Linked DNA regions of Pueribacillus theae. The protein of the gene in region 3 binds, or shares a complex with, the protein of the main gene of each other region. Links are inferred from orthologs where the notes say so. Each region holds a gene or a part of one and is shown on either strand. Other genes may lie near its edges. The genes, in order: pnp, rny and pfkA.

Region 1 (8,957 bases), on a different replicon or contig from region 3:
AGAGCATCTAACTAAAAAAATTGAAAATGGCGCTGTTCTTCCTATAATTGATAATAGCAAAGGGAATAAGTGGGCGATTTACAATAACAATGGAGAATGTCTTGCCATTTATATCCCCCATCCATCAAAACAAGGATACATGAAACCAGAGAAACTAATTAAAGTTAAGGATAGTTAGAGGTGGCCTAATTGAAAACAATCTATTTGCAGCATCCCCATCAATTAAATAAAGATGGCATAAAACCTACCGCTATTGCCTTAGGTTATTTTGACGGTGTGCATATCGGGCATCAAAAAGTGATTCACACAGCGAAAGAAATTGCTCAGAAAAACGGCTGGCAATCAGCAGTCATGACATTTGATCCGCATCCCGCCGTTGTTTTGGGGCATATGGATGAGATTTCTCCTATTACTCCTTTGGCTGTAAAAGAAAAAGAGATTGAAGCGCTTGGCATTGATGTAATGTACATTGTTCGTTTTACCCAAGAATTCTCGCAGCTATCTCCACAGGAATTTATTGATCATTATATTATTGATTTGGCGGTAAAGCATGTTGTGGCGGGCTTTGATTATACTTACGGACGATTTGGAAAAGGAACGATGCAAATTATCGACACCTATTCAAGAGGCAAATTTGAGTCAACGGTCATTGAAAAAGTTGAAAAAGATGAAATGAAAATCAGCTCATCACTTATCCGAAATAAAATTCAAGAAGGAAGCGTCGATAGCCTTCCTGAATATTTAGGCCGATATTTTCAAATAAAAGGAACAGTCGTTACAGGTGATAAAAGAGGAAGGACAATCGGTTTTCCTACGGCGAATATTTCTCCATCTTTTCAATACCTATTGCCTAAAAAAGGAGTTTACGCTGTTAGGGTAAAATGGAAAGGCGTTTGGTATAACGGAATTTTAAACCTTGGCTACGTGCCGACCTTTTATGAACATTTGCCGGAGCCGACAATCGAAGTTCATTTGTTGGATTTCGATGAAGATATTTACGGAGAACATGTCACACTTGAATGGCGGAAATGGCTGCGTGAAGAAAAGAAATTTGCATCTGTTGATGATTTGGTCAAACAATTAAACGAAGACAAAAATCGGGCTATTGAATATTTTCAATTTGCAATTTGAATGAAAAAAAGGTATGCTACTACATGTAAGAGCAGAAGAACCATTGCTTGGCAGTACGACTCACCGACGTTTGCTAGGGAATCGGGGATTGATATAAGGAGGTGAAACGGATGGCACTCAGTCAACAAGAAAAGGAACAAATTATTTCTGAATACAAGACTCATTCTAATGATACAGGTTCACCAGAAGTTCAAATTGCTATCCTTACAAAACAAATTAACACGTTGAATGAGCATTTGCGCACGCATAAGAAAGACCACCATTCAAGACGTGGTTTGTTAAAAATGGTTGGGAAGCGGCGCAATCTTCTCACTTATTTGCGAAACAAAGATGTGGCACGTTACCGTGAGCTGATTCAAAAGCTTGGTTTGCGCCGTTAGTGAACAACCTTTATAATGAAATGAAAAGCGGGGGCGGTCCCCGCTTTTCATTTTGCAATTTAATAATCCCATCCAATAACGATTTTTCTTTATTTTACGCCAACTTAAATTGGGGTATAATAAGAAAAGCGATATTGTGATTGAGATTGAGAGGAGTACTTCAAATCATGAGTGACGAGAAACAAATTTTTACATTGGATTGGGCGGGCAGCAAGCTTGTCGTGGAAGTTGGCCGAATGGCTAAACAAGCCAACGGTGCTGCCTTTATACGCTATGGAGATACAGCCGTATTATCAACGGTTACGGCTTCGAAAGAACCGAAGGATCTGCCGTTTTTTCCATTAACCGTTAACTATGAAGAAAGATTGTACGCCGTAGGAAAAATTCCTGGAGGTTTCATTAAACGTGAAGGCCGTCCAAGTGAAAAAGCTGTTTTGGCGAGCAGGCTTATCGATCGACCGATTAGGCCCCTTTTTGTAGATGGTTTCCGGAATGAAGTCCAGATTATTAGTACGGTCATGAGTGTGGATCAAAACTGCTCTTCCGAAATGGCTGCAATGTTTGGTTCATCATTGGCTTTATCCATTTCCGATATTCCTTTCGAAGGCCCGATTGCAGGTGTGATTGTTGGGAGAATTGACGGGGAGTTCGTAATTAACCCAACAGTTGAGCAAGTGGAAAAAAGCGATTTGGAATTGACTGTCGCAGGTACGAAGGATGCTGTTAATATGGTGGAAGCCGGTGCTGACCAGGTGCCTGAAGACGTCATGCTTGAAGCCATTATGTTTGGCCACGAAGAAATTAAACGGCTCATTACCTTCCAAGAAGAAATTATTTCCAAAGTAGGAAAGGAAAAAATGGAAGTTACTCTTCTTGAGGTGGATCCGGATCTTGAACAAGCAGTTAGAGCATTTGCAGAAGAGGATCTAAAAAGGGCGGTCAAGGTAGTTGAAAAGCTTGAACGAAACCAAGCAATTGATGATGTAACAGCCAAAGTGATAGAGCACTTCTCCGATCTTGATGAGGAAAGGCTAGGCGAAGTAAAAGCAATTTTGCAAAAGCTTACGAAAGAGGAAGTTCGCCGCCTAATAATTGAAGAAAAGATAAGGCCGGATGGACGAGCGATCAACGAAATCCGTCCGTTATCCTCGCAGATAGGCATATTGCCAAGAACCCATGGTTCGGCGCTCTTTACAAGGGGCCAAACGCAAGTGCTAAGCACCTGCACATTAGGAGCGTTAGGAGATGTCCAAATTTTGGACGGGCTCGGTACAGAGGAAGAAAAGCGGTTTATGCACCATTACAACTTTCCGTTTTTTAGTGTAGGAGAAACAGGGCCAATACGGGCTCCCGGACGTAGAGAGATTGGCCATGGTGCTTTAGGGGAACGTGCGTTGGAGAAGGTAGTTCCGCCAGAAGATGTTTTCCCATACACAATCCGGCTTGTTTCCGAAGTTTTGGAATCGAATGGATCATCATCACAAGCGAGTATTTGCGCAAGTACATTGGCAATGATGGATGCAGGTGTACCGATTGAAGCGCCAGTAGCCGGCATCGCAATGGGGTTAATCAAAGAAGGAGAACGCGTCATCATTTTATCTGATATTCAAGGAATGGAAGATGCGCTTGGGGATATGGACTTTAAAGCGGCGGGCACTGAAAAAGGAATTACTGCACTGCAGATGGATATCAAAATTGAAGGCCTCACCCGAGAAATCTTGAAAGAGGCGCTTACACAGGCAAGAGAAGGACGTCTGCATATTTTGAAGCATATGAATGAAACGATTTCAGAGCCGCATAAAGAATTATCGCAATACGCACCTAAAATCTTAACATTGACGATTAATCCAGATAAAATACGCGAAGTAATCGGGCCAAGCGGAAAAGTCATCAATAAAATTATTGAAGATACCGGAGTAAAAATTGATATTGAGCAGGACGGAACAATTTTCATTGCCTCAAGTGACCCGGAAATGAATAAAAAAGCGAAGCAAATCATTGAAGATTTAATCCGTGAAGTGGAGGTTGGGGCAACTTATTTAGGCAAAGTGAAGCGAATCGAAAAATTTGGCGCCTTTGTCGAACTATTCAACGGAAAAGAAGGCCTTGTCCACATTTCAGAATTGGCGGAAGAACGTGTCAAAAAAGTCGAAGATGTGGTAAAAGTGGGGGATCAAATTCTTGTTAAAGTAAAAGAAATTGATAAACAAGGCCGCATTAATCTATCCCGAAAAGCAGTGCTGTTGGAACAAAAAGAAAAAGCGAAAGCCGAATGACAAAACAGGAGCAGAGCAAGTAAGCTCCTTTTTTTGATCGGAAATTAGAATCAAGCTTCTGAATTCCGGCTTCTGATTTCTGACCTCTGGAATAACGTGTCCCTTCAGTACATATTTTTTACTGAAGGAGGATGCTGCAATGAAAAAGCAAATCGGACAAGTGATTATATTTGCATTCTTATTTATTATTTCTTATCAGTTTTTGGAAAACCCCTATTCCGCTAATTATATGGAAGAGTGGAAAACCGAAGCTGCTTTTACAACGGGAAGTGAAAATTCACTTTTAAAAAGCATTAAAGAAAAAGCCGAATCATATGAAGAGAAGCCGATTGACGCTGTTATCGATCGTGTCTGGAAAGCCATTCCAGGTTACAATGGAATAAAAGTAGATATTCAGCAATCGTATAAAAACATGAAAAAAGAAGGCCGTTTTAACGAGAAAAAACTAGTATTCAAGGAAGTCACGCCGAAAGTATCACTTGATGATCTTGAGCCAAGCCCAATTTACAAGGGGAATCCAAAAAAAGAGATGGTCTCATTTCAAATCAACGTAGCTTGGGGAAATGAATTTATCCCTGAAATTTTAAAAACATTAAAAAAGCATGATGTAAAAGCGACTTTTTTTCTCGATGGATCGTGGACGAAAAAAAATCCCCGGTTAGCTAAAATGTTAGTTGAAGAAGGGCATGAAATTGGAAATCACGCTTATTCCCATCCTGATTTGAGAAGATCATCGGCCAAAAAAATACGCGAAGAAATACAAATGACAAACGAGATTATCGAAGCCACGATTGACAAGACTCCGAAATGGTTTGCTCCGCCGAGCGGGAGCTTCAATGATAATGTCGTTAAAATCGCACATGGCTTTCATATGAAAACCGTATTGTGGACAGTTGATACGGTTGATTGGAAATCGCCTAATCCAGATGTCATGGCGAATAATATTATTCAAAAAGTTCATCCCGGCGCAATGATTCTTATGCATCCCACTGAATCAACAGCAGCCGGATTAGAAAAAATGATTAATGGAATTGAGGAAAAAGGATTAAAAATTGGTACAGTTTCCGAACTGTTAAGTGAACAACGCCTCCCGAAAATTGATTGAGTCTTCGATTTTTACATGTTATAGTGTTTACGGGCTTATGGGATAGGAAGTCATGTAGAGACGCCCGAATGTTGAATCATATGATAAAGGAGATTCAATTTTGAACAATTAAAGAAGGTGAACTACATTTAATAGGGGGAAAAAGGTTGATCACAAAACATACATGTCCAAATGGCGTCAGAATAGTCATCGAAAATATGCCAACAGTCAGATCCGCTGTAATTGGCATATGGATTGGCACGGGGTCTCGCTATGAAACTCCTGAAATAAATGGCATTTCGCATTTTTTAGAGCATATGTTGTTTAAAGGCACAAAAAAAAGAAGTGCGAGAGAAATTGCTGAAGCATTCGATCGAATTGGCGGACAAGTCAACGCTTTTACGTCAAAAGAATATACGTGCTATTATGCAAAAGTATTAGATGAAAAAGCAGAATATGCACTTGATATATTATCGGATATGTTTTTTAACTCCGAATTTAATGAAGTGGAATTAAAGAAGGAACGCAAAGTTGTTTTAGAAGAAATAAAAATGTATGAAGATGCTCCTGATGACATTGTACATGACTTAATAAGTTCTGCAAGCTTTGGAGAGCACTCGCTCGCATACCCAATTTTAGGGACAGAAGATACGCTATTGACGTTTAATAAAAACACTTTGGAAAATTATCGAAACAACTATTATACACCAGATAATGTTGTTATCTCTGTCGTTGGTAATATTCCTGATGATTTTAGTAAAGCAATCGAAAAAAGATTTGGGAATTATGAAACTGCAAATAAACAGAAAAAGGTCGTCCCCCCTGTTTTTTGCAGCGAGAGCATCGTCAAGAAAAAGGAAACAGAGCAAGCCCACCTTTGCCTCGGTTTTCCCGGTTTGCCATATGGAAGCGATCGGCTTTACCATCTTACCATTTTAAACAATATTTTAGGCGGTAGCATGAGCAGCCGCTTATTCCAGGAAGTTCGCGAAGAAAGAGGGCTCGCCTATTCCGTTTTCTCTTACCATTCTTCATTTATAGACAATGGGTTGCTCACCATTTATGCTGGAACAAACCCAGATCAGGTTGATCACTTATTTGAGACGATTTTGGCTACCGTAAATAAGTTAGGAAAAGATGGAATAACAGAAAAAGAATTAGAAAATTGCAAAGCCCAGCTGAAAGGAAATTTAATGTTAAGCCTTGAAAGCACAAACAGCAGAATGAGCAGAAATGGAAAAAACGAATTGCTGCTAAACAAGCAAAAAACGCTGGATGACATCATCCAAAGCATCGAACGTGTGACGCTTCAAGATGTAAATGATTTGGCAAAAACGATGTTGAATGGCAAATTCTCAAGCTCACTGATTAGCCCGACTGGAAAATTACAGCTTTCTTAATTCATTCACTCTCCTTTTATGGCGGTTTTTACATGCCATATAAAGCAAAATAACGGTTTTAATCGCCTGCTTTCCATTCGGAATGCAGGTTTTTTATACATAAAAGAGGCAAGTTTGGCTTATCTTTTACAAAGAAGACAGGGGGAATCTTAATAATGAAATTAAGTGAATTGAGTGGCAAAGAAATTGTTCATGTGAATAACGGGAAGCGCCTTGGTGTCCTTGGCCAAACAGATTTGGTTTTTGATGAGAGGACTGGTGAGATTCAGGCGCTTATTATTCCGGAAGGAAACATCTTTTCATTTCGCAAACAAAAAAAAGAAACGACGCTATATTGGAACCAAATTAAAACAATTGGAAAAGATATCATTCTTGTTGATAATGAGTAATTGTTAGGCTTTTATGCTAGCACTGATCAACTTTTGGAGTCATAAAATGTAAAAAATGAAAACGAATGAAATTGTCCTGTTTATTGCGAGAGAACATGATCATTGTTCTCTCGAAATTGTTTGAAGAGGTTGTTCTCCTTTTTGAACTCCAAAGGTTTATTTTCATTTTTGAAAGGAAGTGTCACCATGCTAACGGATCTTCATATTACTATATTAGGCGGTGACGCCAGGCAAATAGAAATTATTCGCAAGCTAACAGAAATGGACGCCACAGTCACTCTTGTTGGATTTGATCATCTTGATCACGGCTTCGCAGGCGCCACGCAAAAAAAAATGAGAGAGCTTGATCTAAAAGAAGTGGATGCCATTGTATTGCCTGTAAGCGGTACAAGCGAAAACGGGGAAGTCGAAACAACTTTTTCGAAAGAAAAGATCTTCATTTCTGAGAAGATGCTTGAAAGCACACCGGAACATTGTGTGGTTTATACTGGAATCAGCAATAAATTTCTAGATTTATGTGCGAAAAGGGCAGGAAGAAAGGTAGTTAAGCTGTTTGAAAGAGATGACGTTGCAATCTATAACTCGATTCCCACCGTTGAGGGAACGATCATGATGGCAATCGAAAATACGGATATTACCATTCATAATTCAAAAACCCTCGTACTCGGCTTCGGAAGAACAGGCATGTCTGTCGCAAGAGCCTTCGATGCTTTAGGGGCAAAGGTAAAAGTAGGCACTGTGAAGTCGGCAGATATGGCGAGAATATCAGAAATGGGATTGCAGCCATTTCATCTAAACGATCTTCAGCAAGCCGTAATAGATAGTGACATCATCATTAATACGATACCGGCTCTTGTTTTAAAAGCGAATATCATTTCTAAAATGCCAATGAACGCCTTAATTATAGACTTGGCTTCAAAGCCTGGCGGAACTGATTTTAGATATGCTGAAAAAAGGGGAATAAAGGCTTTATTGGCACCAGGGCTTCCTGGAATCGTGGCGCCTAAAACTGCCGGGAAAATTATTGCAAATGTCCTTGTTCAACAATTATCTGAATTGAACACTAGTTGAAAGGAGAATCATTTGTGAAGTTAAAAGGCAAACATATTGGATTTGGCTTGACTGGCTCCCATTGCACATATGATGAGGTCGTCCCTCAATTTCAAAGACTCATCGATGAAGGGGCAAATGTGACGCCTTTTGTAACGTATACAGTAAAGAACACAGTAACAAAATTTGGAGACGGAAGAGACTGGGTGAAAAAAGTTGAGGAGATCACTGGAAATGAAGCAGTCGATTCCATGGTCAAAGCTGAACCTTTTGGCCCGCAAACGCCGCTTGATTGCATGGTTCTCGCTCCTCTCACAGGAAATTCAATCAGCAAGTTTGCGAATGCTCAGACGGATTCTCCCCCATTGATGGGAGCGAAAGCAACGTTAAGAAATCAGAATCCTGTTGTGCTTGGCATTTCAACAAATGACGGCTTAGGGTTGAACGGCATCAACATTATGAGGCTTATGTCTACGAAAAACATTTATTTCATTCCTTATAGCCAAGATAACCCCATTCAAAAGCCAAATTCTTTAGTAGCCCATATGGACCTGCTTGTCGAAACGATCGAAGCAGCGCTTGAAGGAAAACAATACCAGCCTGTTTTAATGATGAGATAAAAAAATCCGCCTCCTACAAACGATATCCACTGCAGAAGGAAAGTTCACTGAACATGCATCAAAATAGGTTTACATGCCATGCGTTACACTTTACAATAGATAATAAAAGGTATTGGGAGGCATTTTTGAATGAGTCAAAACCAAACGTACAATGTCGCAATTGTTGGTGCAACGGGAGCAGTTGGCCAACAGTTGCTAAACACCATAGAATCAAGGAACTTTCCTATTAAAAATTTAAGTCTCCTTTCGTCAAAGCGAAGTGCGGGCAAAGCAATAAATTTTAAAGGCAAAGAGCATACTGTAGAAGAAGCAACGCCAGAATCTTTTGAAGGCGTCGATGTCGCGTTTTTCAGCGCCGGCGGCTCTGTTTCCAAAGCGCTTGCTCCAGAAGCCGTAAAACGCGGCACAGTCGTCATTGATAATACGAGTGCGTTTAGAATGGATAAAGACGTTCCGCTTGTTGTGCCTGAAGTAAACGAAGCAGCGCTTCATCAACACAATGGCATTATCGCGAATCCAAACTGTTCGACCATTCAAATGGTCGTTGCGCTTGAGCCAATCCGCCAAAAATTCGGATTAACGAAAGTCATCGTATCTACCTATCAAGCGGTTTCAGGTGCAGGAGCT
Region 2 (6,520 bases), on a different replicon or contig from region 3:
ACCATACGCCTAGCGTATGGTTTTCTTTTCACAAAGAAAAATCTTACCTATTACATGCATAGGTAAGATAAATGTTTATCTCGGTTCAACGATAAGTTTAATGGCTGTCCTCTCTTCTCCATCAATTAAAATGTCAGTGAACGCGGGAATACAAATGAGGTCTACTCCACTTGGTGCTACAAATCCTCTCGCGATTGCGATGGCTTTAATCGCTTGGTTGATTGCACCTGCGCCAATTGCCTGAATCTCAGCGTTGCCTCTTTCTCTTAATACATTCGCTAGTGCGCCAGCTACTGAATTGGGAACGGATTTGGCTGAAACTTTTAATACTTCCATCTCTAGTACCTCCCTTAAAGATTAGCACCTTCTCGATCGCCATAAACGGGGGATAGCAACCCCCATAAATGGAAGCCTCGATTTATAATATTCACGATCTAAACTTGTATTCCTGCATTTTCAAAACTTTTTGTTTATTTTTAATGAAATCCGGTATATACGAATGTCTTTCATGAGGGTGATGTACACCTCTAGTCAAAAAATGGCTTGTCTTCATTGATAAGGATTCTCTCTGTATTCACCGCAAGCCCCGATTTTTTATCAACGGTAATACATATCCCACTTAATTGCGCCCGTCCTGACATGACTTCAAACCGGACAGGAAGGCTTGTTAAAAATCGTTTGATTACCGCTTCTCGCTGCATACCGAGAATGCCGTCATACGGTCCTGTCATTCCAACATCTGTGACGTATGCCGTTCCATTCGGCAAGATACGGTTATCTGCTGTTTGTACGTGCGTATGTGTCCCGACAACAGCTGTCACCTTTCCATCCAAATACCAGCCCATTGCCTCTTTTTCGCTTGTTGCTTCAGCATGAAAATCAACAAAAATGTATGGGGTTATTTTTTTGTATTTTTCAACAAGTTCATCAGCTTTCCTAAAAGGGCAATCAATGGCAGGCAAAAAAGTTCTCCCTTGTAAGTTAATCACTGCGATTTCAAGATGATTTACTTTCATCAATATCGATCCATTGCCAGGTGTCCCTTCCGGAAAATTAGCCGGACGGATCAAAGATTTCGCTTCCCCGATAAACTCAAATATTTCTTTCTGATCCCAAGTGTGGTTGCCCATCGTAACGACATGTGCACCCGCCTGGATAAATTCTTTATAAATTTTATCTGTAATGCCCCGTCCTCCTGCAGCATTTTCTCCATTAATAATTGTTATCGCCGGTTTGTATTTTTTTTGAAGCTTTGGCAAATATTCTTTTAACATTTTTCTTCCGGGCGAGCCGACAACATCACCAATAAATAAAAACTTCATTATAGCAATTCCCTTTCAATTTATAGTATGTAGAAAAAACCATTTATAGCAAAATAAAGTGGTCAATGACCACTTTATTTTGCGTATTCAACTGCCCTTGTCTCTCGAATAACTGTAACCTTAATATGACCAGGGTAGTCGAGTTCTTTTTCGATTTTTTTCGTAATTTCTCTCGCCAAACGATAAGAGGATACGTCATCAATAACATCAGGTCTAACAATGATTCTAATTTCACGACCCGCCTGAATAGCGAATGATTTCTCGACTCCTTCGAAGGACTCTGAAATCTCTTCAAGCTTTTCAAGCCGACGGATGTATGTCTCCAGTGTTTCGCGCCGTGCACCCGGTCTAGCTGCAGAAAGTGCATCAGCTGCCGCAACCAGCGTTGCGATAATAGAAGTAGGCTCTGTATCCCCATGATGGGAAGCAATACTGTTGATGACTACTGGGTGTTCTTTATATTTGGTTGCAAGTTCAACACCGATCTCTACGTGGCTTCCTTCAACCTCATGGTCAATTGCTTTTCCGATATCATGCAATAAGCCGGCTCTCCGGGCGAGCTTTACATCTTCACCAAGCTCCGCTGCCATTAATCCAGCCAAATATGCAACTTCCATCGAGTGCTTCAATACATTTTGACCATAACTGGTTCGATACTTCAATCTTCCGAGTATCTTAATTAAATCTGGATGCAGTCCATGAACACCAACTTCGAAGGTTGCCTGCTCACCATACTCTCTTATATGTTCGTCAACTTCTCTTCTGGATTTCTCAACCATTTCTTCGATACGGGCTGGATGAATCCGTCCATCTTGAACGAGGTTCTCCAACGCAATCCGTGCGATTTCCCGGCGAATTGGGTCAAAACCTGAAAGAATGACTGCTTCCGGGGTATCATCGATGATTAGATCAATGCCAGTCAACGTCTCGAGCGTTCGAATGTTTCTTCCTTCCCGGCCAATAATACGCCCTTTCATTTCATCATTTGGGAGATTCACAACAGAAACTGTTGTTTCTGCAACATGATCAGCCGCACAACGCTGAATTGCAAGCGAGAGAATATTTTTTGCTTTCTTTTCAGCCTCTTCCTTGGCACGAGTTTCCATTTCTTTCATCATGACAGTTGTTTCATGAGCCATTTCCTTTTCGATATCACTTATAATTAATTGTTTCGCATCTTCACGGCTCAATCCAGAAATTCGTTCAAGTTCGGCTTGTTGCTGTTGCAGCAATTCCTCCACTTTGCTTTCAATCTCTTCAATTTGTCGTTGTTTTTTGGTGAGAGATTCCTCGCGTTTATCCAAAGATTCCTCTTTTTTATCTAAAGATTCACCCTTCCTGTCCAGAATCTCTTCTTTCTGAACCAAACGATTCTCTTGCTTTTGTAGTTCATTTCTGCGTTCGCGAATTTCGCGTTCAGCATCCATACGAAGTTTATGGGTTTCATCCTTCGCTTCGAGTAGCGCTTCTTTTTTAGAAGCTTCTGCTTCACGCTTTCCATCTTCAATAATTTGCTGTGCTGCATGCTCTGCACTGGAAATTTTCGCTTCAGCAATCGATTTGCGTCCAAGATATCCAACAACTGCTCCGACACATGCAGAGATAAGCATAGTGGAGATGAGAACGATTAAATCCATACGTTCACCTCCCTTGCTATCTACTTGTTGGTTAAAGGTCGTTCAAAAAGTTCAGCATTCATGCAATGTTCATAGCAAATTAGTTTGACAGCGCCGTTCCTTTTGAACCTGCAATTATTTCATAATTTAAAAATGTCGCACAGCACAATGAATCGTATATGTTTGAATTTCGTTAGAAATCAAGCAAATATACATAATTTTATTTTATAGATGTAAAAATAGCTTGTCAAGATAACGAAACGGAAGTTAGAGATCAGAGGCTAAATTTAGGCTGCGTTGTTTTCACAGAAAAACAGGCGCTGCAAGGCGCCTGTTTACTCTGTTAGCAATGATTCTTGTATTTCCTGTTCTTCGGAAGCATCTGTCGGGCTCTCTGTCGTGTCTAAAGCATAATGTTCACGGATACGGGATTCAATGTCATTTTTGATTGAAGGATTTTCTTTCAAAAATAGTTTGGCATTCTCCCTGCCTTGTCCAAGCCTTTCGCCTCCATAAGAATACCAGGCACCGCTTTTTTGTACGATGTCCAGCTCAGAGCCAATGTCGATGATTTCTCCTTCTTTCGAAATCCCTTCGCCGTACATGATATCCACTTCAGCTTGTTTGAAAGGAGGGGCTACTTTATTTTTTACCACTTTAATTCTTGTGCGGTTTCCTACCATTTCGTTGCCTTGTTTTAACGTCTCAGCTCGCCTTACTTCGAGTCGGACAGATGAGTAGAATTTTAACGCTCTTCCTCCAGGCGTTGTTTCCGGATTGCCAAACATGACCCCTACTTTTTCACGTATTTGGTTAATGAAAACCGCAATTGTTTTCGATTTATTAATCGCTCCGGACAGTTTACGCAGCGCCTGCGACATTAACCGGGCTTGAAGGCCCACATGGGAATCGCCCATTTCTCCTTCAATCTCTGCTTTAGGGACAAGAGCAGCAACCGAATCGATGACGATAATATCAATGGCGCCGCTTCGAACGAGCGCCTCAGCAATTTCCAACGCCTGTTCCCCCGTATCAGGCTGGGAAAGAAGCAATTCATCGATATTCACACCGAGATTTTGCGCGTATACAGGATCGAGCGCGTGCTCGGCGTCAATAAACGCAGCTTGTCCACCATTGCTTTGCACTTCTGCAATTGCATGAAGGGCAACAGTTGTTTTCCCTGATGATTCAGGGCCGTATACTTCAATAACCCTGCCTCTTGGATAGCCTCCGACGCCAAGGGCAATATCTAATGAAAGGGAACCGCTTGAAATCGTTGAAACTCTTTGTTCAGCCTGCTCCCCTAATTTCATAATAGAGCCTTTACCAAATTGTTTTTCAATCTGCTTTAGCGCCATATCTAAAGCAGCTTTGCGTTCACTCATTCACTTCACTCCTTCATGACAAAACAGCCCACCCCCGAGCTGATTCATCAATTTATCTTAATTATACTCTTTTTAAAAAGGATTGCCAATAGTTTCCCGAACATTTATTCGACTACTTTAGACGAAATTAACGTGCGGTTTGAAGTGAACGTTGAGGCGGCTTCGCCGGTTCCAAATGGATGCGCGATCCATTCAAGCCCTCTTGCTTGAGACATTCATAAACGTACGGCGCAACACTAAGAGAGATTTCAAAAAAAGAAAAACGCTCAAAAATATCGATGCGGCCAATATCTCTTTTTGAGATGCTGGCAAGGGTTGAAATTTCATCAACTAGCTTCTTTGGATGGAGATCGACGTTTCTTCCAACATTTAAGAAAAAACGCACCATGCCTTTTTCTCCTCCGGTTTCACCGAATTGGTATTCTTCCGGAATCTGCAAAGTATTCACAGAAAGCAACATAGCCAATAATGAAGAAATGGCTTCCTTGGGAGAATAGCTTGTCAATAGTTGCTCGGAAAGCGATTGAAAAACTTCTTGATTGGAATTGCCAGAGTTGGCAATCTCCTCTTTCAGCCGGTTAAATTTGCGCATGATTAACTCATTGCCGTCTGGAAGTTTTGCTTCAGGAATCTTGCTGTTTATTTTTTCTTCAATCGCATGCAAAAACTTGCCATCTTGCGGAGTAACAAAAGTAAAAGCCATTCCGCTCTTTCCAGCCCTTCCTGTTCTTCCGATGCGATGCACATATTGTTCTGGATCTTCAGGGATATCGTAATTAATCACATGGGTTACATGGGCTACGTCAATGCCTCTCGCAGCAATATCAGTTGCGACAAGAAGATTAATTCGCTTTTTTCTAAAGCCATTCATAACATTTAAACGTTGGGGCTGGGTTAAATCCCCATGAAGCCCTTCAGCCCGGTAGCCTTTTGAATTAAGAGCGTCAACAAGCGTTGATACGCCTTTTTTTGTTTTGCAAAAAATAATGGCAACCTCAATATTTTCGCTGTCAATAATCCTTGAGATGGCTTCAAGCTTGTGCTGCTCAAATGTTCGATAAAAAACTTGTTCAATCGTCGCTGCCGTTTCATTTCCTTTCGTAACGGAAATGATAACTGGCTTATGCATGTAGCGATATGCAAGCTGTTTAATATCCTTTTGCAACGTAGCGGAAAAAAGCATCGTTTGCCTTTCTTTTGGCATTTGATTTAAAATCGCCTCTATATCTTGAATAAAGCCCATATCAAGCATTTCATCAGCTTCATCAAGGATGACCGTTTTAATTTCTTCCGTTTTTAACGTTTTACGCTGCAAATGATCAAGTATTCTTCCCGGTGTGCCGACAATGACTTGTGCACCTTGCTTCAGTTCATTAATTTGGGGGAAAATCGGCTGTCCGCCGTAAATCGCCGCGATTTTGATATTTTTATATTTCGTAATTTTTTTTAGTTCATTCGCCACTTGGATCGCAAGTTCACGGGTCGGCGTCAAAATAATGGATTGCGGGCGCTTTATTGGTGTCATGTTCTCCGCTACAGGTATGCCGAAAGCAGCCGTTTTTCCTGTTCCAGTTTGCGCTTGGCCGATCACATCATGTCCATCTTTTAATACCGGAATTGATTTTTGCTGAATGGGAGTAGGCTCTGAAAAACCTAATTCATCCAACGCTTGCTGTATTGGTCTAGATAGTCCTAATTCTTGAAATGTCTTCAATCTTATTCACCTTTCCTTAAATGCTTCAACAAATAATAAAATCCGTTATATGCGCTTCTGCTTCGAATTGCATCCCTGCTGCCAATTAAATCAAGTGGATAAATGATTGTCTCTTTATTTTTAAATGCAATCCCAATAAAAACAGTACCGACTTCTTTTCCTTCACTTTTTGTTGGTCCGGCAACACCGGTAAAGCTTATCCCGATATCGGCATTGAGAATCTTTCTGACATTCTCCGCCATTGCTTTAGCGCATTCCGAACTGACCGCCCCTTCTTCATCAAGGATTTTTTGGGAAACGTTTAATACTTTGTTCTTCACTTCATTTGTATAGCTGACAATTCCGCCGTTAAAAATCATGCCGGCGCCCGAAACTTGCGTTAGCAATTGGGCAAACAAGCCGCCCGTTAAACTTTCAGCGCAGGCGATCCGGAGGTTCTTCTTCGATAGAAGCTTGGAAACTTCAATCGGTAAAGATGTATTA
Region 3 (6,668 bases):
CTGGATTATATCGAGCACCTTTTTACAGATTTTATAGAACTTCACGGAGATCGCCTGTACGGTGACGATGAAGCGATCGTCGGAGGGATTGCGAAATACGATGGCAAACCTGTCACGATCATTGGCCATCAACGAGGGAAAGATACAAAGGAAAATATTCGAAGAAACTTCGGCATGCCACATCCGGAAGGCTATCGGAAAGCGCTCCGTTTAATGAAACAAGCTGAGAAGTTTCACCGCCCGGTCATCACGTTTATTGATACAAAGGGCGCTTACCCTGGCAAAGAAGCAGAAGAAAGAGGGCAGAGTGAAGCGATTGCGCGAAATTTGGTGGAGTTATCCGGGCTGTCTGTGCCTGTCATTTGCATTGTAATAGGAGAAGGCGGAAGTGGTGGAGCGCTGGCATTAGGCATTGCAGATCGGATTCACATGCTGGAAAACTCGACATACTCCGTTATTTCTCCTGAAGGCGCAGCTGCATTACTGTGGAAAGATGCATCTCAAGCAAAGCTGGCAGCAGAAACGATGAAAATTACGGCACCAGACCTTTTCGCGCTCGGCATTATCGATGAAATCATTCCAGAGGTTAAAGGCGGAGCACATCGAAATATGCAAAAGCAAGCAGGTGCGATTGATGCCGTTTTAAAAAAATCACTTGATGAGCTTTTGCTATTATCAAGCGAAGAACTAGTTTCAACGCGTTATGAAAAATTCCGTAAAATCGGTGAGTACACGTTTATAAAAAGCTCGGTAAGCATTGCCAACGATTAACGGGTCATTTAGGGGTGCTTTAAACTTGAATCGAATCGGATTATTGACAAGCGGTGGAGATTCTCCTGGAATGAACGCCTGCATCCGGGCAGTCGTCAGAAAAGCAATCTACCATGATATAGAAGTGAATGGTATCTATAACGGATATGCCGGATTAATAAAAGGAAACATAAAAAAGCTAGAACTTGGAACGGTTGGGGACATTATTCACCGGGGAGGGACGATTCTTCAAACGGCAAGGTGTCCCGAATTCCAAACAGAAGAAGGAAGAAAAAAAGCGTTGCGCCACCTTCAGGAACACAAAATCGAAGGGTTAATCGTTATAGGAGGGGATGGAACCTTCAAAGGGGCCCATAAGCTGGCTGAGGATGGCTTTCCTACGATTGCCCTTCCTGCTACAATTGACAACGACATCCCTCTTACAGACTATTCAATCGGCTTTGATACCGCGCTTAATACAGTCATCGAAGCTATTGATAAAATTCGTGATACAGCAACATCATTGGAACGTATTTTCGTTATTGAAGTGATGGGCAAAGATGCTGGAAACCTTGCGCTATGGTCCGGGCTTGCCGGTGGTGCAGAATCAATTTTAATTCCGGAGGAAAGTTATGATTTGCATCAAATCGTTGAAAAAATCAAAAGAGGGTACAATAGAGGAAAAAAGCATAGCATTATCGTTGTGGCGGAAGGTATTGCAAGTGCCGTTGCTGTTGCAAAACAAATTCAAGCTGAAAGCAATCTTGAAACAAAGGTAACTATTCTAGGTCATATTCAACGGGGCGGTTCACCTACAGCCTTTGATCGTGTTTTAGCTAGCAGGTTCGGAGCAAAAGCCGTTGAATTGCTCGTTAATGGGAACTACAACAAGGCAGTAGGCTTGTATAACAATCAAATTGTTGAACGTTCAATAAGTGAAGTTTTGTCAGCAGGCCGCGAAATTAACCGCTCAATGTATCAGTTGGCTCAACAATTATCGATCTAGAAAAGCCTAAGGAGGTCCTCATAATCATGCGAAAAACAAAAATTGTATGTACAATTGGACCAGCAAGCGACAGTGTAGAGATGCTCGTTAAATTAATCAATGCTGGCATGAATGTTGCCCGTTTAAACTTTTCCCATGGCAATCATGAAGAACATCTCGCGCGTATAAATAATATTCGGGAAGCGGAGGAACAAGCCGGCAAAACAATTGCCATCTTACTCGATACGAAAGGGCCGGAAATTCGTACGGGGATGATGGAAAACGGTGAAATCAAGCTAGAAGAAGGAAAAGAGCTCATTATTTCAATGGATGAAGTCATAGGCACCCCCGAAAAAATTTCAGTAACCTATACTGGATTGGCACAAGACGTCAAGGCAGGAGACAGAATTTTGCTTGATGACGGGCTAATTGAACTTGAAGTCATCGAAAAATCTACGAAAGAAATAAAAACAAGAATTTTAAATGGTGGCACACTGACAAACACAAAAGGGGTTAATGTTCCAAATGTCAGGGTTAATTTGCCCGGAATTACGGAAAAAGACGCGGAAGATATCGAATTCGGCATCAAATATGGCGTTGATTTTATCGCCGCTTCATTTGTAAGAAGATCTTCAGACGTTCTGGAAATTCGGGAAATATTAGAAAAAAACGATGCAACGTCCATACATATCATTCCTAAAATCGAAAATCAGGAAGGTGTCGATAACATCGCCGGAATTTTAGAAGTTTCTGATGGCCTTATGGTTGCAAGAGGCGATCTTGGCGTTGAAATTCCTGCAGAAGAAGTGCCCCTCGTACAAAAAATGCTTATTCACGAATGCAATACAGCAGGCAAGCCAGTTATTACCGCTACACAAATGCTTGATTCAATGACGCGAAATCCAAGGCCAACAAGAGCCGAGGCGAGCGATGTTGCAAATGCCATATTTGATGGGACAGACGCAATTATGCTGTCGGGGGAAACGGCAGCAGGCAAGTACCCGGTAGAGACGGTTGAAACGATGCATAAAATTGCCTCCCGTACTGAACAAGCACTCGATTATCGAGAAATCTTAAGAAACAGAAGCAGGGAAAGTTTTATTACAACGACAAATGCAATTAGCCAATCTGTCTCATACACCGCACTTAATTTGGACGCCTCGGCAATCATAACTGCAACCGAAAGTGGACATACCGCAAGAATGATCTCCAAATTCCGCCCAAAGGCACCAATTATTGCGGTTACTAGCTATCAAGGAGTGTGCCGGAAACTATCTCTCGTATGGGGAATTATTCCAAAGCTCGGCAAACGTGCGGAAACCACCGATGAAATGCTGGAAATCACCGTGGCAGAAGCATTAAATACAGGTGTGGTAAAACGGGGAGATTTAGTTGTGATCTCAGCCGGTGTACCCGTTGGAGAAATCGGAACGACCAACTTGCTGAAAGTGCATGTGATTGGCGATATCATAGCAAAAGGGCAAGGCATCGGCCGCAAAACAGTATCTGGAAAAGTCGTCATTGCAAAAGACCACATCGAAGCGAATGAAAAGATGAAAGAAGGCGCGATTTTAGTCACCTATGGAACGGACAAAGAAATGATTGAAGCATTCAAAAAAGCAGCGGCTGTTTTAACAGAAGAAGGCGGGCTGACAAGCCATGCCGCCGTCGTCGGGCTAAGCCTTGGCGTACCGGTTATTGTAGGTGTTGAGAACGCAACAAGTATTTTAAAAGACGATCAAGAAATTACAGTCGATACGTATAAAGGCGATATCTACGATGGGTATACAAGTGTTATATAAACGGAAGTCAGATGTCAGAAGCCGGACTGGTAGAAATCGGGGATAAGAGAAGGGATTTGCGCCTTCTCTTTTTTAAAAGTTAGCGAACATTCTTACTGAAGAGGAGTTCTTCAATGTTTCGTATAGTATTGGCATTAATTATTCTTGTACCAGCGATTGAAATTACGGTTTTAATATGGACAGGCAGCAAAATAGGCGTTGGATGGACACTTTTCATTATTCTTGCAACAGGGATTCTTGGCGCTTGGTTGGCAAAACGCCAAGGCCTTCAAGTCCTTCACCTTGCTCAAGTCCAAATCCAAAATCGGGATATGCCGACAGAAGCTATTCTCGATGGGATTTGTGTACTAGCCGGGGGAGTTTTCCTTTTAACCCCAGGCTTTGTTACTGATATTGCTGGCCTTTTCCTGTTAATTCCTTATACAAGGGCAATCGTTAAGCTATGGCTTAAAAAATGGATAGGACATTTAATTCGAAGGGGAAATATAGGATTCTTTATTAAAAGGCCATTTTAGAAAGGGGAAAGGTAAAATGAAATATACTTTTAATGGCAAAACACCAAAGTTGCACCCATCTGTGTATGTCGCGCCGGGCGCTAAGTTAATCGGCGACATTGTATTGGAAGAGAACGTTTCGATTTGGTTTAATGCTGTTCTAAGAGGAGATTATGAGCAAATAAAAATCGGCAAAGGATCGAGTGTGCAGGACGGAACCATCGTTCACGCCGATCCGGATTATCGTACGACGGTCGGTGAAAATGTCACTGTCGGGCATAATGTGATTTTGCATGGCTGTGAAGTGAAAGACGGAGCGCTTATCGGGATGGGCGCAACAATACTAAATGGTGCTGTCATTGGTGAAGGTTCTCTCGTTGCCGCTGGAAGTCTTGTTCCAGAAGGCAAAGTCATCGAGCCCGGTGTCCTCGTTGCCGGTGTTCCCGCTAAAGTAATTCGAAACTTGTCTGAAGAACAACAAAAGAGAATTCAGCAAGGTGCAGCAAGCTATGTTGCTAATAGTAGAAAATATATAGAACAGAAGATTTTAGAAGAAGCTAAAAGTGAATGAAAATGGAAACGCGACACTGCGTTTCCATTTTTCTTTGGATTAGTAGTTAAGCCATTGAAGAAAAAAATGAAGAAGCGGGCGATTATTCTTATCAAAAATGCTATAGACCGCCTAAAGAATATGGTAGACTTAAATATAGTGAATCCAAAGTACTTTTATGCAACGAATATCATAATGGCTGCTACAATAATTGAAAAAATAACGTGGCAAAAGAGACTAAGATTAATTTAATGAATTTTAGAAAAAGTTGGATTAAAGAGGTGTTGGAAAATGGAAACGACGACAGAAATCATCGTAAAAGAAGAAGACATCGATGAACTCGAACATGTCAATAATAGTGTCTATGTTACATACTTGGAAAAGGGACGCGGGGATTGGTATCGGGAAGCGGGCTTTTCATTTGAAGAAATGAAGAAACATCAATACGGTACAGTTGTTGTCAAACTAAATATAACGTTTATAAAAGAAGCGAAATTAAGAGATAGATTGAAGATTAAAACAATTCCAATCCGTTTAGGGAATACGAGCTTTGATCATAAACAAGAGATTTATAATGAGCAAGGGGATATGATTACTGAAGCTTTTGTTACAAATGTAATGTTTGATCGAAAAGAGAGAAAAAGTATTCCAGTAGTGAAAGAACTTGCCCGCCACTTTAACAATGAATGAAGCTTTTTTTTTGAAAAAAAGTATAAATTGGCAATTCGCCAATTTATACCAATCCCACCTCTCACCTCCAGGAAAGACGCGTCAGCGTTTTCCTTATTACAAAAAAGCTAGCCGAAAAGAGATAGGGATTTATAGACAAATAAAAGAAGATCCATTACCCTTAATAGTAAAGATAACCTACTCTATTGATTGGGGAAGAAGTCATGTCGAAAGAAGAAACAATGCAGACCATCGATCGGGCAATAAAAATTTTGAAATCGTTTTCTATCAATGAGAAAGAATTATCATTGGCCGATCTTCATCGGAAACTAAATGTTTCAAAATCAAGCTTGCAGAGAATTTTAAATACACTCGTTCAACATAGGTTATTAGATAAAGATGATAAACATAAAACATACCAGCTTGGCATAGAGTTGTATTTTTTAGGCCAGCTTGTTGAGAAAAATTCACAATTGCTATCGACAGCAAAACCCTTTATGGAAAAGTTAAAAGAAGAATTTGGCGAATCCGTTTCGTTAAGTATTATTCATGAAAATCAAAGAAAGTGTATAGGATACGTACCGAGCGATCATGAACTGACGACACTTATCCATGTGGGACAAACGTCGCCGCTCTATGCCGGGGCTTCGGCAAAAGTATTAATGGCTTATTTATCTCCTGAAAAACTGGAGAAGTTGCTTAACGAAATAACGCTTCAGAAAAAAACAGACAGGACAATTACGAGCAAGCCACAGCTAAAAAAAGAACTGAAGAAAATTCGTGAAGAGGGTTATGCAATAAGCAATGGAGAAAGAGTGAAAGGCGCTTTTTCAATAAGTGCTCCAATAAAGAACCGTCTGAACGAAGTGATTGCCGGACTAACATTAACGATTCCTACCGCCAGATTAAATCAAGAAAAAATCCCAGCTTATATCGAAAAAACAAAAGAAACTGCAAAAGAAATCTCAAACCGAATGCTTTAAATTTCAACCTGGAAAGTAGCTGCCTTTCCAGGTTTTTGTTTTTCTATATGGTAAATTAATACTTTATAGAATTGTTGGAAAATAATTATTTTGTAAAAGTTTGTTGAACTATTAATTTTCCTATGATATTATCTTTTTCAAGGAATAGAAAAGTGGTACGCTATTCCGGTAAATATTGAGAATTGCAAAACATCTCAATCTAGTAAGAAAAAATGAGGGGGAGAACAATGTTTTCAAAGAGAAAGAGTTTTTTAGGATTTGTTGTTTTACTACTTGGTTTATTGTTAGCGCTAACAGCCTGTGGAAGTAAAAATTCCGGCGGAAATGAAAGCGCTAACAGTGGCGAAGGTGAGAAAAAGGATGAAAGTTCAGGTAAAGTATACGAACTTAACGTAAACAACTGGAACCCATCGATGCACCATTATGTTTACAACG

Evidence for each region.
Region 1: pfkA (region 3) and pnp share a complex: the UniProt entries of both Bacillus subtilis proteins name them as parts of the possible RNA degradosome complex. The link is inferred for Pueribacillus theae from one-to-one orthologs.
Region 2: pfkA (region 3) and rny share a complex: the UniProt entries of both Bacillus subtilis proteins name them as parts of the possible RNA degradosome complex. The link is inferred for Pueribacillus theae from one-to-one orthologs.

What each region holds. Positions count from the first base shown.
Region 1 is NZ_QCZG01000001.1:239,364-248,320, forward strand. What follows is about bases 1,338-4,232. They hold pnp (polyribonucleotide nucleotidyltransferase), read left to right. Parts: upstream 1,338-1,678; coding sequence 1,679-3,787; downstream 3,788-4,232. Other genes in these bases: rpsO (30S ribosomal protein S15), read left to right, coding at 1,338-1,511; DCC39_RS01265 (polysaccharide deacetylase family protein), read left to right, coding at 3,927-4,232. Outside these bases: tRNA pseudouridine(55) synthase TruB, read left to right, coding at 1-178; ribF (bifunctional riboflavin kinase/FAD synthetase), read left to right, coding at 190-1,131; more of rpsO, read left to right, coding at 1,242-1,337; more of DCC39_RS01265, read left to right, coding at 4,233-4,892; DCC39_RS01270 (M16 family metallopeptidase), read left to right, coding at 5,039-6,271; DCC39_RS01275 (YlmC/YmxH family sporulation protein), read left to right, coding at 6,427-6,660; dpaA (dipicolinic acid synthetase subunit A), read left to right, coding at 6,847-7,731; dpaB (dipicolinate synthase subunit B), read left to right, coding at 7,746-8,330; asd (aspartate-semialdehyde dehydrogenase), read left to right, coding at 8,460-8,957. UniProt on the Bacillus subtilis protein: Involved in mRNA degradation. Catalyzes the phosphorolysis of single-stranded polyribonucleotides processively in the 3'- to 5'-direction. Necessary for competence development in Bacillus subtilis.
Region 2 is NZ_QCZG01000001.1:262,755-269,274, reverse strand. The notes cover bases 679-3,599. They hold rny (ribonuclease Y), read right to left. Parts: upstream 2,960-3,599; coding sequence 1,397-2,959; downstream 679-1,396. Other genes in these bases: recA (recombinase RecA), read right to left, coding at 3,274-3,599; DCC39_RS01370 (TIGR00282 family metallophosphoesterase), read right to left, coding at 679-1,322. In the rest of the region: DCC39_RS01375 (stage V sporulation protein S), read right to left, coding at 76-336; more of DCC39_RS01370, read right to left, coding at 528-678; more of recA, read right to left, coding at 3,600-4,323; DCC39_RS01355 (DEAD/DEAH box helicase), read right to left, coding at 4,451-6,037; DCC39_RS01350 (competence/damage-inducible protein A), read right to left, coding at 6,040-6,520. UniProt on the Bacillus subtilis protein: Endoribonuclease that initiates mRNA decay. Initiates the decay of all SAM-dependent riboswitches, such as yitJ riboswitch. Involved in processing of the gapA operon mRNA, it cleaves between cggR and gapA.
Region 3 is NZ_QCZG01000018.1:1,297-7,964, reverse strand. Bases 1-2,776 are described here. They hold pfkA (6-phosphofructokinase), read left to right. Parts: upstream 1-796; coding sequence 797-1,756; downstream 1,757-2,776. Other genes in these bases: pyk (pyruvate kinase), read left to right, coding at 1,783-2,776; accA (acetyl-CoA carboxylase carboxyl transferase subunit alpha), read left to right, coding at 1-771. Outside these bases: more of pyk, read left to right, coding at 2,777-3,537; DCC39_RS09760 (FxsA family protein), read left to right, coding at 3,651-4,052; DCC39_RS09755 (gamma carbonic anhydrase family protein), read left to right, coding at 4,069-4,602; DCC39_RS09750 (acyl-CoA thioesterase), read left to right, coding at 4,873-5,271; DCC39_RS09745 (IclR family transcriptional regulator), read left to right, coding at 5,475-6,233; TRAP transporter substrate-binding protein DctP, read left to right, coding at 6,461-6,668. UniProt on the Bacillus subtilis protein: Catalyzes the phosphorylation of D-fructose 6-phosphate to fructose 1,6-bisphosphate by ATP, the first committing step of glycolysis.